DNA from 3 places in the Methylobacterium sp. 37f genome. Region 3 is predicted to be linked to each of the others. Evidence: riboswitches for the same ligand, from Rfam matches in the RefSeq annotation. Region 3 holds a riboswitch; each other region holds the start of a gene.
The links. A riboswitch is a leader RNA that binds a small molecule or an ion and turns the genes downstream of it on or off. The one in region 3 is predicted to bind cobalamin.
Positions count from the first base shown of each region.

Region 1: it holds a riboswitch for cobalamin, as region 3 does, so the genes downstream of both, J7U37_RS05285 (CbtB-domain containing protein) here and J7U37_RS01760 (TonB-dependent receptor) in region 3, are expected to answer to the same signal.
Region 2: it holds a riboswitch for cobalamin, as region 3 does, so the genes downstream of both, J7U37_RS23980 (TonB-dependent siderophore receptor) here and J7U37_RS01760 (TonB-dependent receptor) in region 3, are expected to answer to the same signal.

Region 1 covers NZ_JAGHKN010000005.1:114,451-117,717, reverse strand. Annotated here, with positions in the region: gene cobW (cobalamin biosynthesis protein CobW) at 1-240, opposite strand, end outside; gene J7U37_RS05295 (DUF1636 domain-containing protein) at 237-713, opposite strand; gene J7U37_RS05290 (CbtA family protein) at 706-1,461, opposite strand; gene J7U37_RS05285 (CbtB-domain containing protein) at 1,489-1,665, opposite strand; cobalamin riboswitch at 1,738-1,931, opposite strand; gene cobU (bifunctional adenosylcobinamide kinase/adenosylcobinamide-phosphate guanylyltransferase) at 2,016-2,549, shown strand; gene cobO (cob(I)yrinic acid a,c-diamide adenosyltransferase) at 2,546-3,157, shown strand; gene J7U37_RS05270 (hypothetical protein) at 3,157-3,267, shown strand, end outside.
Region 2 covers NZ_JAGHKN010000064.1:5,737-9,003, forward strand. Annotated here, with positions in the region: gene J7U37_RS23970 (hypothetical protein) at 1-544, shown strand, start outside; gene J7U37_RS23975 (AAA family ATPase) at 595-1,089, shown strand; cobalamin riboswitch at 1,186-1,385, shown strand; gene J7U37_RS23980 (TonB-dependent siderophore receptor) at 1,495-3,267, shown strand, end outside.
Region 3 covers NZ_JAGHKN010000002.1:71,976-75,242, forward strand. Annotated here, with positions in the region: gene J7U37_RS01760 (TonB-dependent receptor) at 1-1,760, opposite strand, end outside; cobalamin riboswitch at 1,866-2,068, opposite strand; gene J7U37_RS01765 (hypothetical protein) at 2,218-2,808, opposite strand; gene J7U37_RS01770 (hypothetical protein) at 3,051-3,267, shown strand, end outside.

The sequences.
Region 1 (3,267 bases), on a different contig from region 3:
GTCGGCCACGGTGCAGCAGATGCAGCCGTTGGCCAGTTCGACGATGTCCTCGTCGCCGCAGCCCTCGATGCCGCAGGCCGCCAGGAACGAGCCGTCGAAGCCTATATCGCCGAACTCGTTGACGATGATCGCGAGGCGGCGGCCGTTGGCGTTCTCGACGAGGTGGCGCACCAGCGTGGTCTTGCCGGCTCCGAGGAAGCCCGTGACGATCGTGCAGGGAATCTTGGCGACAAGAGTCATTCGGCGGCGTCCGGATGGGGGGGCGCCGCGACGGGCGGCGGGAATGTGGGCGGGAGCGGCGGCGGGAACGGCGGAATACGGGCGACGACGCCCTTGCGGAATTCCTGCGGCCGGGCCTTCCACGGTACGATGCCGTCCGGCGTCTCGGCATAGAGCGCGACGCCGTCCAGGATGATGCCGGCCGAGGCGACCGGATCGAGGTCGCCGTAGACGTAGGTCCAGCGCCCCTGCGACGCGACCGCCACCGTGCAGGGCCGCTTGCACACCGAGAGGCACTCGACGCTCTCGACCGTGATGCCCGGATGACCGCCCGCGCTCACCGCCTCCTGGAGGGCGGCGAGCAGGCGCGCCCCGGCGCGTGGCTCGGAAACGTCCCCGGCCGCCCGGCAGGTGGCGCAGACGTAGAGCGTGACGGCGGCGCTGTCCGTCCGAGGCGAGTCTTTGGGTATCTGATCCTGCAACTGGTCAGGCATGGGCCGTCCGGGCCTTGCCGAACAATCCCCAGGCCCAGCCATAGGCCAGCCCGATCACGGCCCAGAACACGAAGGCGATGCCGAGCGAGCGTGCGGCGAACTGCGCCGCGTAGGCCGCCGGCAGGTTCGAGGCGGCGTGGCTGGTCTCCGGCGCGCCCGCGAGATGGGGGGCGACCAGGAGCACGATGCCCCCCGCGATGGTGATCGGCGCGCGCCGGATCGCGATGAGGTACAGCCCCATGGCGGTGGCGAGCGCCGTCATCACCCACCAGAACTGGCGGTCGGCGAGCGGCGCCGCCGCCATGCCGGGCAGTTCCGGCGCCAGCCCGAGAGCCGGTGCCAGGGCCACCGCGAGGAACCCCCCGATGGCGAAGCGCAGGCCGGTCTCGGGGCTGGGCTCGCGGTTGCAGGCGAACAGCACGGCGCCGAGCAGCAGCGCGTAGCCGACGCCGCCCACCAGGGTGGCCAGCGCCGTGAAGGCCATGCGCGGCAGGCCGGGGCCCGGCTGCCAGTCGGGCGCGACCTCGCCGCCCGCGACCGACGGGTCCTTGGTGCCGTGATCGTGACCGCCGTGGACGCGCACGATCAGGGAGGCGGGCGACAGGCGTGCGGAATCTGCCGAGGCCTGCGTCTCGTAGCGCTCGGCCGCGATGATGAGCGGCGAGGTGAGCGCGAGCTGCAGGCCCGTCGCGACCACAGCCGCGAGGAAGCCGGCGACCAGGGCCGCCGACACGAGCCGGATGATCATGGGGGTGTCTGCCTTAGGCGGAGGCGCTCAGTGGCAGGGGAAATTCTGGCTGTGGCGGAAGTCGTGCGCCGCATTGTGCAGCGCCATCGCGGGGGCGAAGCCCGCCATGAACACGAGGCCGAGGCCGAGGAAGGCTGCCACGAGCACGGCGCCGAGACGCTCGTTGGTGCGGGTGCCGGTCAGGACGAGGGTGTTGGTCGACATCGGTTCATCTCCTGGCCGCCCCGCCGGCGGCCGTCACGGATCGATCGGGTGGACGGAAGGTCCACGCTCGATGGCAGGTCCACTCTCGGCGGCAGGTCTCCTGGCTCGCGGGTCGCTGGTCCTGCCGCCTTCCCGGATCGCTCCAGTGGCCGATGGCAGTCCCGTCTCCGCTCACAGTTGCGGGGGCAGCTGCGGTTTCAGGGTCGCCCCCTCACCGCATTCCCTTTTCACCCCGTCGCCGGGGCACCGTCCGATCCACGCTTCTACGCGGTTGCCGTCGCGCTGACAACGCGGCCCGGATCGGATTCCGGCCTTTGACCCGGGGGCTCGATTTCGGGCACAGGAGGCCCATGCCGAACCTCCCTCCCAGACTGACCCTCGTGCTCGGCGGCGCGCGCTCCGGCAAGAGCGCCCATGCGGAGGGGCTGATCGAGGCCTGTCCCGCCCCCTGGCTGTACCTCGCCACGGCGCAGGCCTGGGACGACGAGATGCGCGACCGCATCGCGCTCCACCGGAAGCGCCGCTCGGCCGACTGGATCACCCGGGACGTGCCGATGGACCTGGCCGGGGCGGTGGCCGCTGCGCCCGGGCCGGTGCTGGTCGATTGCCTCACCCTCTGGCTCACCAACCTGATCCTGGCCGAGGCCGACGTGGAGGCCGCCACCGCCGCGCTGCTGGCGGCCTGCGCGGCGGCGCCCGGCCCGGTGGTGCTGGTCGGCAACGAGGTCGGGCTCGGCATCGTGCCAGACAACGCGCTGGCCCGCCGGTTTCGCGATGCCGCCGGGCGGCTGCACCAGCGCCTCGCGCGGCAGGCCGACCACGTCGTCTTCCTGGTGGCGGGCCTGCCCCTGATCGTGAAACCCCAAGCCGGAGCCACCCCATGACGGACGCCGTGAACGACGCCGAACGCCATCGCGAAAAGATGGAGAAGCGCAAGGCGGTGCAGGACGCCGAGGTCGCCGGCAAGACGATCGAGAAGGGGCTTCTCATCGTCAACACCGGTCCCGGCAAGGGCAAGACCACGGCGGCCCTCGGGCTGATGCTGCGGGCGCTGGGCCATGGCTGGCGCGTCGGCGTGGTCCAGTTCATCAAGGGCGCCTGGGACACGGGCGAGAAGCACGCGCTCCAGGTCTTCGGGGACCGGATCGACTGGCACACCCTCGGCGAGGGTTTCACCTGGGAGACTCAGGACAAGGCCCGCGACATCGCCGCCGCCGAGCACGCCTGGGCCAAGGCCCTCGACCTGATGGCGGATCCGACGATCCGTCTCGTGGTGCTGGACGAGCTCAACATCGCGTTGCGCTACGATTACCTGGACCTCGATGCAGTGGTGGCGGCCTTCCAGGCGCGCCGGCCCGACCTCCACGTCATCGTCACCGGCCGCAATGCCAAGCCGGCCCTTATCGAGGCCGCTGACCTCGTCACCGAAATGGGCTCCGTGAAGCACCACTTCGCCGCCGGGGTGAAGGCCCAGGTGGGCATCGAATTCTGATGCGCTTCGCCCTCAGCCCGGTCGGGCTCCTTATCCTGTCGGGCATCCATCCGGCCTGCGCCGAAACCGCGCCGGCCTGGCCGGCCAGCTATCTCGGCCGCGTCGAGGCC
Region 2 (3,267 bases), on a different contig from region 3:
CGATCCGGAGGCCGTCGAGCGGCTGCGCGCCGGCGTCGGCATGCCGTTGTTCGACCACGCCAACCCCATCGGGCCGCATCTCGTCGCCATGAGCCCGCACCGGGTGTTCCTGGCGCGGGTCGGACGCGTCGAGGTCTATGCCCCGATCCCCGGGTCCGGCGGCACCAGCCCCGAGGGTCCGCACACGCACGTGCTGCCCAAGCTCCTGCGCAGCGGTCGGACCCATGCCGCCACGACGCCAATCCCGGCGGGCTGGGTCCCCTGCGCCGGCCTGCACCCAGCCCATCCCTACAAGGACATGATGGGCGACCGCATCGCCTTCGATACCGGCCGCTACGAAGCGTTCCAGGCGATGCTCGACCATTGGGGTGATCCGGAACTCGTGGCGATCAAGCGCGGCGGGCCCGAGGCACCCAGCGGCACGGTGTCGACCCGCCACGCCCAGGGCGCACGCCGCATCGCTGAGGCCCAGGCTCGTTACCTGCGCGGCGAGATCATCGAGGGCTCGGCGAGCGACGACGAGGATGCGGAGGCGACGGCCTGACCGTGACCCGGACGGTGCCCGGCAGGAATGGTCCGGGAGCACCCCAGAGGGTGATCGGCCTGATCGGCTGCCCGGGCGCGGGGAAGACGACCTACGCCCGCCGCTTCGACCCTCTCGACGGCTGGGTTCACCTCACCCTCGACGACTTCCGGCAGACCCTCTGGCCGCCGCACCGACAGGTCTACTGGGAACTCAGGCAGGGCTCACATGACGATGCGGCCCGGGAAGTCCTGCACCGGGTCAAGGAAGCAGCCCTGGATGCCGCCCTGACGAACGGCTTCAGCGTGGTGATGGCGGACACCCATCTCACCAGACCCGTGTTCGAGCGCGAGCTCGGGATCGTCGCCGGACACGGGCTCACTGTGGAGTGGAAAGTGTTCGACGTGCCGTGGGAGGTCCTCAAGTCCCGCAACGCGGAGCGCGGTCGCGTGGACCCGTCGCATCGCCAGCCGGATGAGGTCCTCCGGTTCACCTACGAGGTTTTCCAATCCCCGGACGCTTGGTGGCGTAGCTTGCCGCCGGAGCAGGTCGAGGTCCTGACCTGACGGACGGAGTGAGCGATCCGTCTTCCCAAGTGTTGCCGGCAGGGCATAACCCCTCGTGCATTGCATTTGGTCCGTTGACGGGCATGGGCGTCGGCATGGTACCTCGGCCGTGACGGTTCCTCCCCGGAGGATCAAAAGGGAACGCGGTGCGGGGGTAGCCCCAACGCCGTGGCTGCCCCCGCAACTGTAAGCGGCGAGCCCTTCGCCACTGACGTCACTGAGCGGCCTCGCTCGGGAAGACGGTGAAGGGCAGTGACCCGCGAGCCAGGAGACCTGCCGTCAGTCGTGGTCACACGCGAGACACGCTGGGCGGGGTGCCCCGGCGGGTGCGGAAGCATGCGCGTTGCGCGTGGTTCGGCCTCGTTCGCGGTGACGTGCCACTGCCGTCGCCCGAGGCCCATCAACGTGTCCCGTTCACCGTCCATCCCGCTGATGTCCGTGCTGGCCTTGTCCTGCGCGATCCCCACCGCCGTCGCAGCCCAGGGGGCGCGCTCTGAGGAGACCGCCGTGGTGCTCGACGCGCTCTCGGTCGAGGGGACCCTCACCGCCACGCCGACCTACCGGGTGCCGGACCTCTACAGCGGCACCAAGACGGTGACGCCGCGTCGCGACCTGCCGCAGCAGGTCGACGTGGTGCCCCGGGAGGTTCTGGTCGACACCGCCGCGACCCGGGTCGAGCGCGCCCTCGACTACGTGCCCGGGGTCGGCAAACAGAACGATTTTGGCGCCCAGAACCTCGCCCTGTACTCGGTGCGCGGCTTCGCAACCCAGGACATTTTCCAGAATGGGTTCAACATCGCCCGCGGCTACAACGGCGCCCCCGACACCCAGAACGTCCAGTCCATCGAGGTCCTGAAGGGCCCGGCCGGAGCCCTCTACGGACGCAGCGATCCGGGGGGCACCGTCAACATCCTGACCAAGCAGCCCGTAGCGCGCCCCTTCGTCGAGATGGGCACGCTGTTCGGCAGCTTCGGCACCGCCCGCACCACGGTCGATGCCGGCGGTGCGCTGAGCGAGGACGGCAGCGTGCTCTATCGCTTCAACGGCGCGCTCGCCCGCCAGGACAGCTTTCGAGATTTCGTCGACGGCGACCGGGTGCTCCTGGCGCCGGTGGTGAGCTGGCAGGTCACCCCCGACACCAAGATCACGTTCGAGGCGCAGTACCTGCGCAACCGCCAGACCTTCGACCGCGGCACCGTCGCGGTGAACAACCGCCTCGGCCTCGTCCCGCGCTCACGCTTCTTCGGCGAGCCGGGCGACGATTCCGTGTCCGAGAGCGCGCTGCTGCAGGTGCGGCTGGAGCACGCCTTCAACACCGACTGGCATTTGCGGGTCGCCACGCACCTCAACACCGGAAGCCTCACCGGCCTGCAGACCGGCGCGACCGGGATCCTCAACGACGGGCGCACGCTCTTGCGCGAGTTCCGCCAGCACGACTTCACCTGGGGCGTCGCCATCGGCCAGGCCGAACTCGTCGGGCGCTTCGAGACCGGGCCCATCGCCCACACCCTGCTGCTCGGCCTGGAGCACGAGCGCTACAACAGCACCGAGAACCTCCTGCGCTCGACCCCGCGTCTCGACCCCTTCGCCATCGACCTGTTCAACCCGGTCTACGGGCAGGCCAAGCCTCCGTTCACGCGCCGCTACAGCGCCAGCGAGAACGTCGGCAACACAGCCGTCTACCTCCAGGACCAGATCGCTCTCAGCCCGGAATGGAAGCTGCTGCTGGGCAACCGCACCGACTTCTACAACCAGACCTTCCGCGACAAGGTCGCGAACGAACGGACCGAGCAGGACCGCACCGGCTTCTCGCCGCGGGCCGGTCTCGTCTACCAGCCGCTGTCGTTCCTGGCGCTCTACGGCAACGTCGCCGCCTCGTTCCGCCCCAACACCGGCTTCGACAGCGCGTCCCGGCCCTTCGCGCCCGAGACCGGGTTCGCCTACGAGGTCGGGACCAAGCTCGACCTGTTCGACGGCCTCAGCGTGACGGCCGCCGCCTTCCACATCGAGAAGGAGAACGTACTCACCACCGACCCGGCAGACTTCTTCTTCCAGATCGCCGCCGGGGCGGTGCGCAGCCAGGGCTTCGACGTCAGCCTGGTTGGGCAGGTCACGCCCGAGTTCCGGGTGATTGGCGGATACGCCTTCATCGACGCGGCGGTCACCCGCGACGAGGTG
Region 3 (3,267 bases):
ACCGTCAGGTCGCCCTCCAACGAGAGCCAGGGCGTTACGGCGTAGCGGTTGGTCCACTCGATGCCGAAGCGGCGGGTGGGGCGGCTCGGCTCGGTGGTGCCGCTGTCGCCCTGGAACAGGTTCTCGGAGGCGAAATCGAGTTGGAACAGGGCGACGGCGGTCTCGAGCCCGGCGATGCTGCGGTTGCGCAGGCCGATCTCCGAGCCGGTCGAGGGCACGAGGAAGGGCGAGCGGCGGATGTTGAAGAGCGGGCTGGTCGGATCGACCGTGGCGGTGACGCCGCGGGCGTCGTTGGAGTGGAAGCCGCCGCCGTAATTCACGAACAGCTCGGTCTCGAACCACGGACCGAGCACGAGGCCGAGCTTCGGGTTGACAATGCCGTCCCATGCCGTGCCGGAATTGGCCGGCGTGTCCGAGCGGACATCGGCGGTGAATCCGTCGGCCCGGACACCGATGCTGGTGCGCAGCCAATCGGTCCAGCGCACCCGGTTCTCGACGTAGAGGGCGGCGCTCGCCTCCAGCACCCGGTCGTCCAGCACCGTCGAGCGGACCTGCCGCGCGGTGGTGTTGAACAGGCCGACGCGGATCGAGTCCGTGCGGGTCTGAAGCCCGATTTCGGTCTCCATCGGCAACCCGAAGAGGTCGCCCTGGACCGTGTGGCTGATCTCGCCGCCGCCCAGAACCCGGCTGTCGCGCTGGCGGAACTGGTCGCCGCTGACCGGATCGTTGAGAAAATATGTGAAGTCGTTGAACAGGTTCATCCCATAGCGGATGACGTAGGCGTTCGCCCGGGTGATGCCGGCGTCGCTCGTCCGGCTCCAGCGTCCGGAGAGCGAGAAACGGCTGGTGTCGCCGCCATCCGTGGGGTTCAGGGTGCCGAAGCGGCCGATGATCCCCTCCGCGACGGCGCGCTCCGGGATCTGGTTGGTGGCGTTCCACCGGGCCCAGTAGGCCATGCCCGTCAGGGCGAAGCCGTCCAGGGCCGTGCCCTGGCTGTAGCGGACGACGCCGTTGAGCTTGGCCAGACGGTCCGGCACGTCCCAGGGGCCGTCATAGGTCTGGGCCTCGCCCGCCACCAGCAGGGTGCCCTGCCCGAGCGGTGCCGACGCGATGGTGAGCGCCCGCTTGTAGCCGAAGCTGCCGAAGGAGGTCAGGGCGAGGTTGCGGTCGGTCTTGTCGAGATAGTCGATCCGCACCGAACCGGCCGAGGCGAAGTCGCCATCGCGCACGAAGTAGGGACCCTTGTGGAACTCCACCGCGCCGACGAGTTCCGGGATCAGGAAGTTGAGGTCGGCATAGCCCTGTCCGTGGGCGTGGGTCCGCATGTTGACCGGCATGCCGTCGATCGACAGCGCGATGTCGGTGCCGTGGTCGAGGTTGAACCCGCGCAGGAAGAACTGGTTGGCCTTCCCCTCCCCGGAATGCTGGGTGACGATGAGACCGGGCACGCTTTCCAGCACCTCTCCCGGTCGGGTGATCGGGCGGCTGTTGATCTGCGCACCCGATATCACCCCCGCGCTCGCCGCATCGACGGGCCTGAGACCGCCGCCGATGCCGGTGACGCCGCCGACGAAGCCCGCCTGCGCGACCGGTCCGGTTCCGGGCGGCGCCGATGCCTCCGCCGTGACCGAGAGTTCAGCCAGGTTCGCCTCGGCCGCCTGGCCAAAGACCGGCCGGATCTGCGCGCCGTAAGGCACCAGGCCGGCACAGGAGACCAGAAGGAGCGTTCGGTAGGGGGGCCGTGACGGAGCGGGCGACATGAAACCTCGGGCGACGTCTGTGGCACGTCACCGCGACGAGGTCGGTCCGTTCGCCGCGTGCGAACGCCCCGACACCCACCAGGACACCCCGCCCGATGCGTTTCGCGTGTGACCACGATGGACGGCAGGTCTCCTGGCTCGCGGGTCACCGCCCTCTCATCGTCTTCCCAGGTGCCGGGGCACCCAGTGACGTGTTGATGATGGGCTCGCCGCTTACAGTTGCGGGGGCAGCCGCGGCGTTGGGCTCTCGCCCGCACCGCGTTCCCTTTTGATCCTCGATCCGAGGAACCGTCCGAGGCCAGAAGACCAGACGAAGCCCGACAGCGTCAATCGAACGCGCGGGAAATCGGCGTCCTGTGCTCCCTGTGCGACAGCCCAGGCCGAGCCAGGGCCGAGCCCAGCGCCGGGGGGTCGGGGACAGGCCGGGTGAAGGCTGGATGGGCGGCCACCCCTCCGATCAGAGCGGGCGATCCCGATCTTGATCCGGGCTCCAGCTTCGCAGCGGCGAGGGTCCGATCTGGCGTTCGGCGCGGGGCGCCGGCTCGTCCTCGAGCCAGGTGCGGGGGCCATTGGCATTGCCCCGGACGACGTCACCGGCGACGATCGCGTGTCCGGAGGCGACCGCCACGATCAACTGGGTGGCGTAGGCCCTCGGACCGCTGCCCTTGAGGGACATGCCGGGTCCGCCCGGACGGAGCTTGCTGCCGAGCGCGCCCCAGAGGGGCGGTGTCTTGATCCGGCGCAAACCAAAGCCCTGGTCGATCAGGGCAGCGGCCGCTTCGATCTGGCCGTTGAGGAGAAGCAGGCCCGGCCGCGTCAGGCGGAAGACATAGCTGCCCTCGTCGTCCTCCTCGACGAGGTTCACCAGCTTCAACGACAGGGCCTGACAGGCCGTGTCGACGTTGTCGCGGGTGAACTCGGCGTCGACGGCCAGCGGCCTCAGGGCTTGGCCCGAAATCCGGCAGGAAACCCGTTGGAGAAAGAAGCGACGTCTGGAAATCTGGCTCAGGCCCCATCCAAGCGCGATCGCGCGACGTGGGGCGATCATCCGCCGGACAGCATGGCGCCCGGAGGTTTCGGTCTGGTTGAGACGATCCGCGAGTTTCGGTGGCGGAATGCACGCCGTGGTTGACGATCCAGTGCCCGGCCCGATCCCGCGGGGACCCCGGTCTCGGTCACCGAGGCGGCGCGGGCGCTCGCCCCCGCGATCGGCCGATCGATGCCGGCCCTCTTGCTGTTCGCCCGTCACCGCCCTCTGTGAGCGGTCATCACCGCCGGGAGACATCGGACATGACGAAGCTGTTCATCGCCAACATCAGGACCGCCGAGGGACCCAAACCGCTGGTGACCGTGCGGGCCGCCGCCGAGGGCGAAGCCAGGCTGTTTCTCGAAGCCGCCTATCCGGACGACGAGATCCTCGACGTGGCGGAGCCGAGCGGCTGGGCCAGCGACGCCGACACCGGCAGCGCGGCGGGCGACATCCGCGAGCATGCCGGCGTGCAGTGGC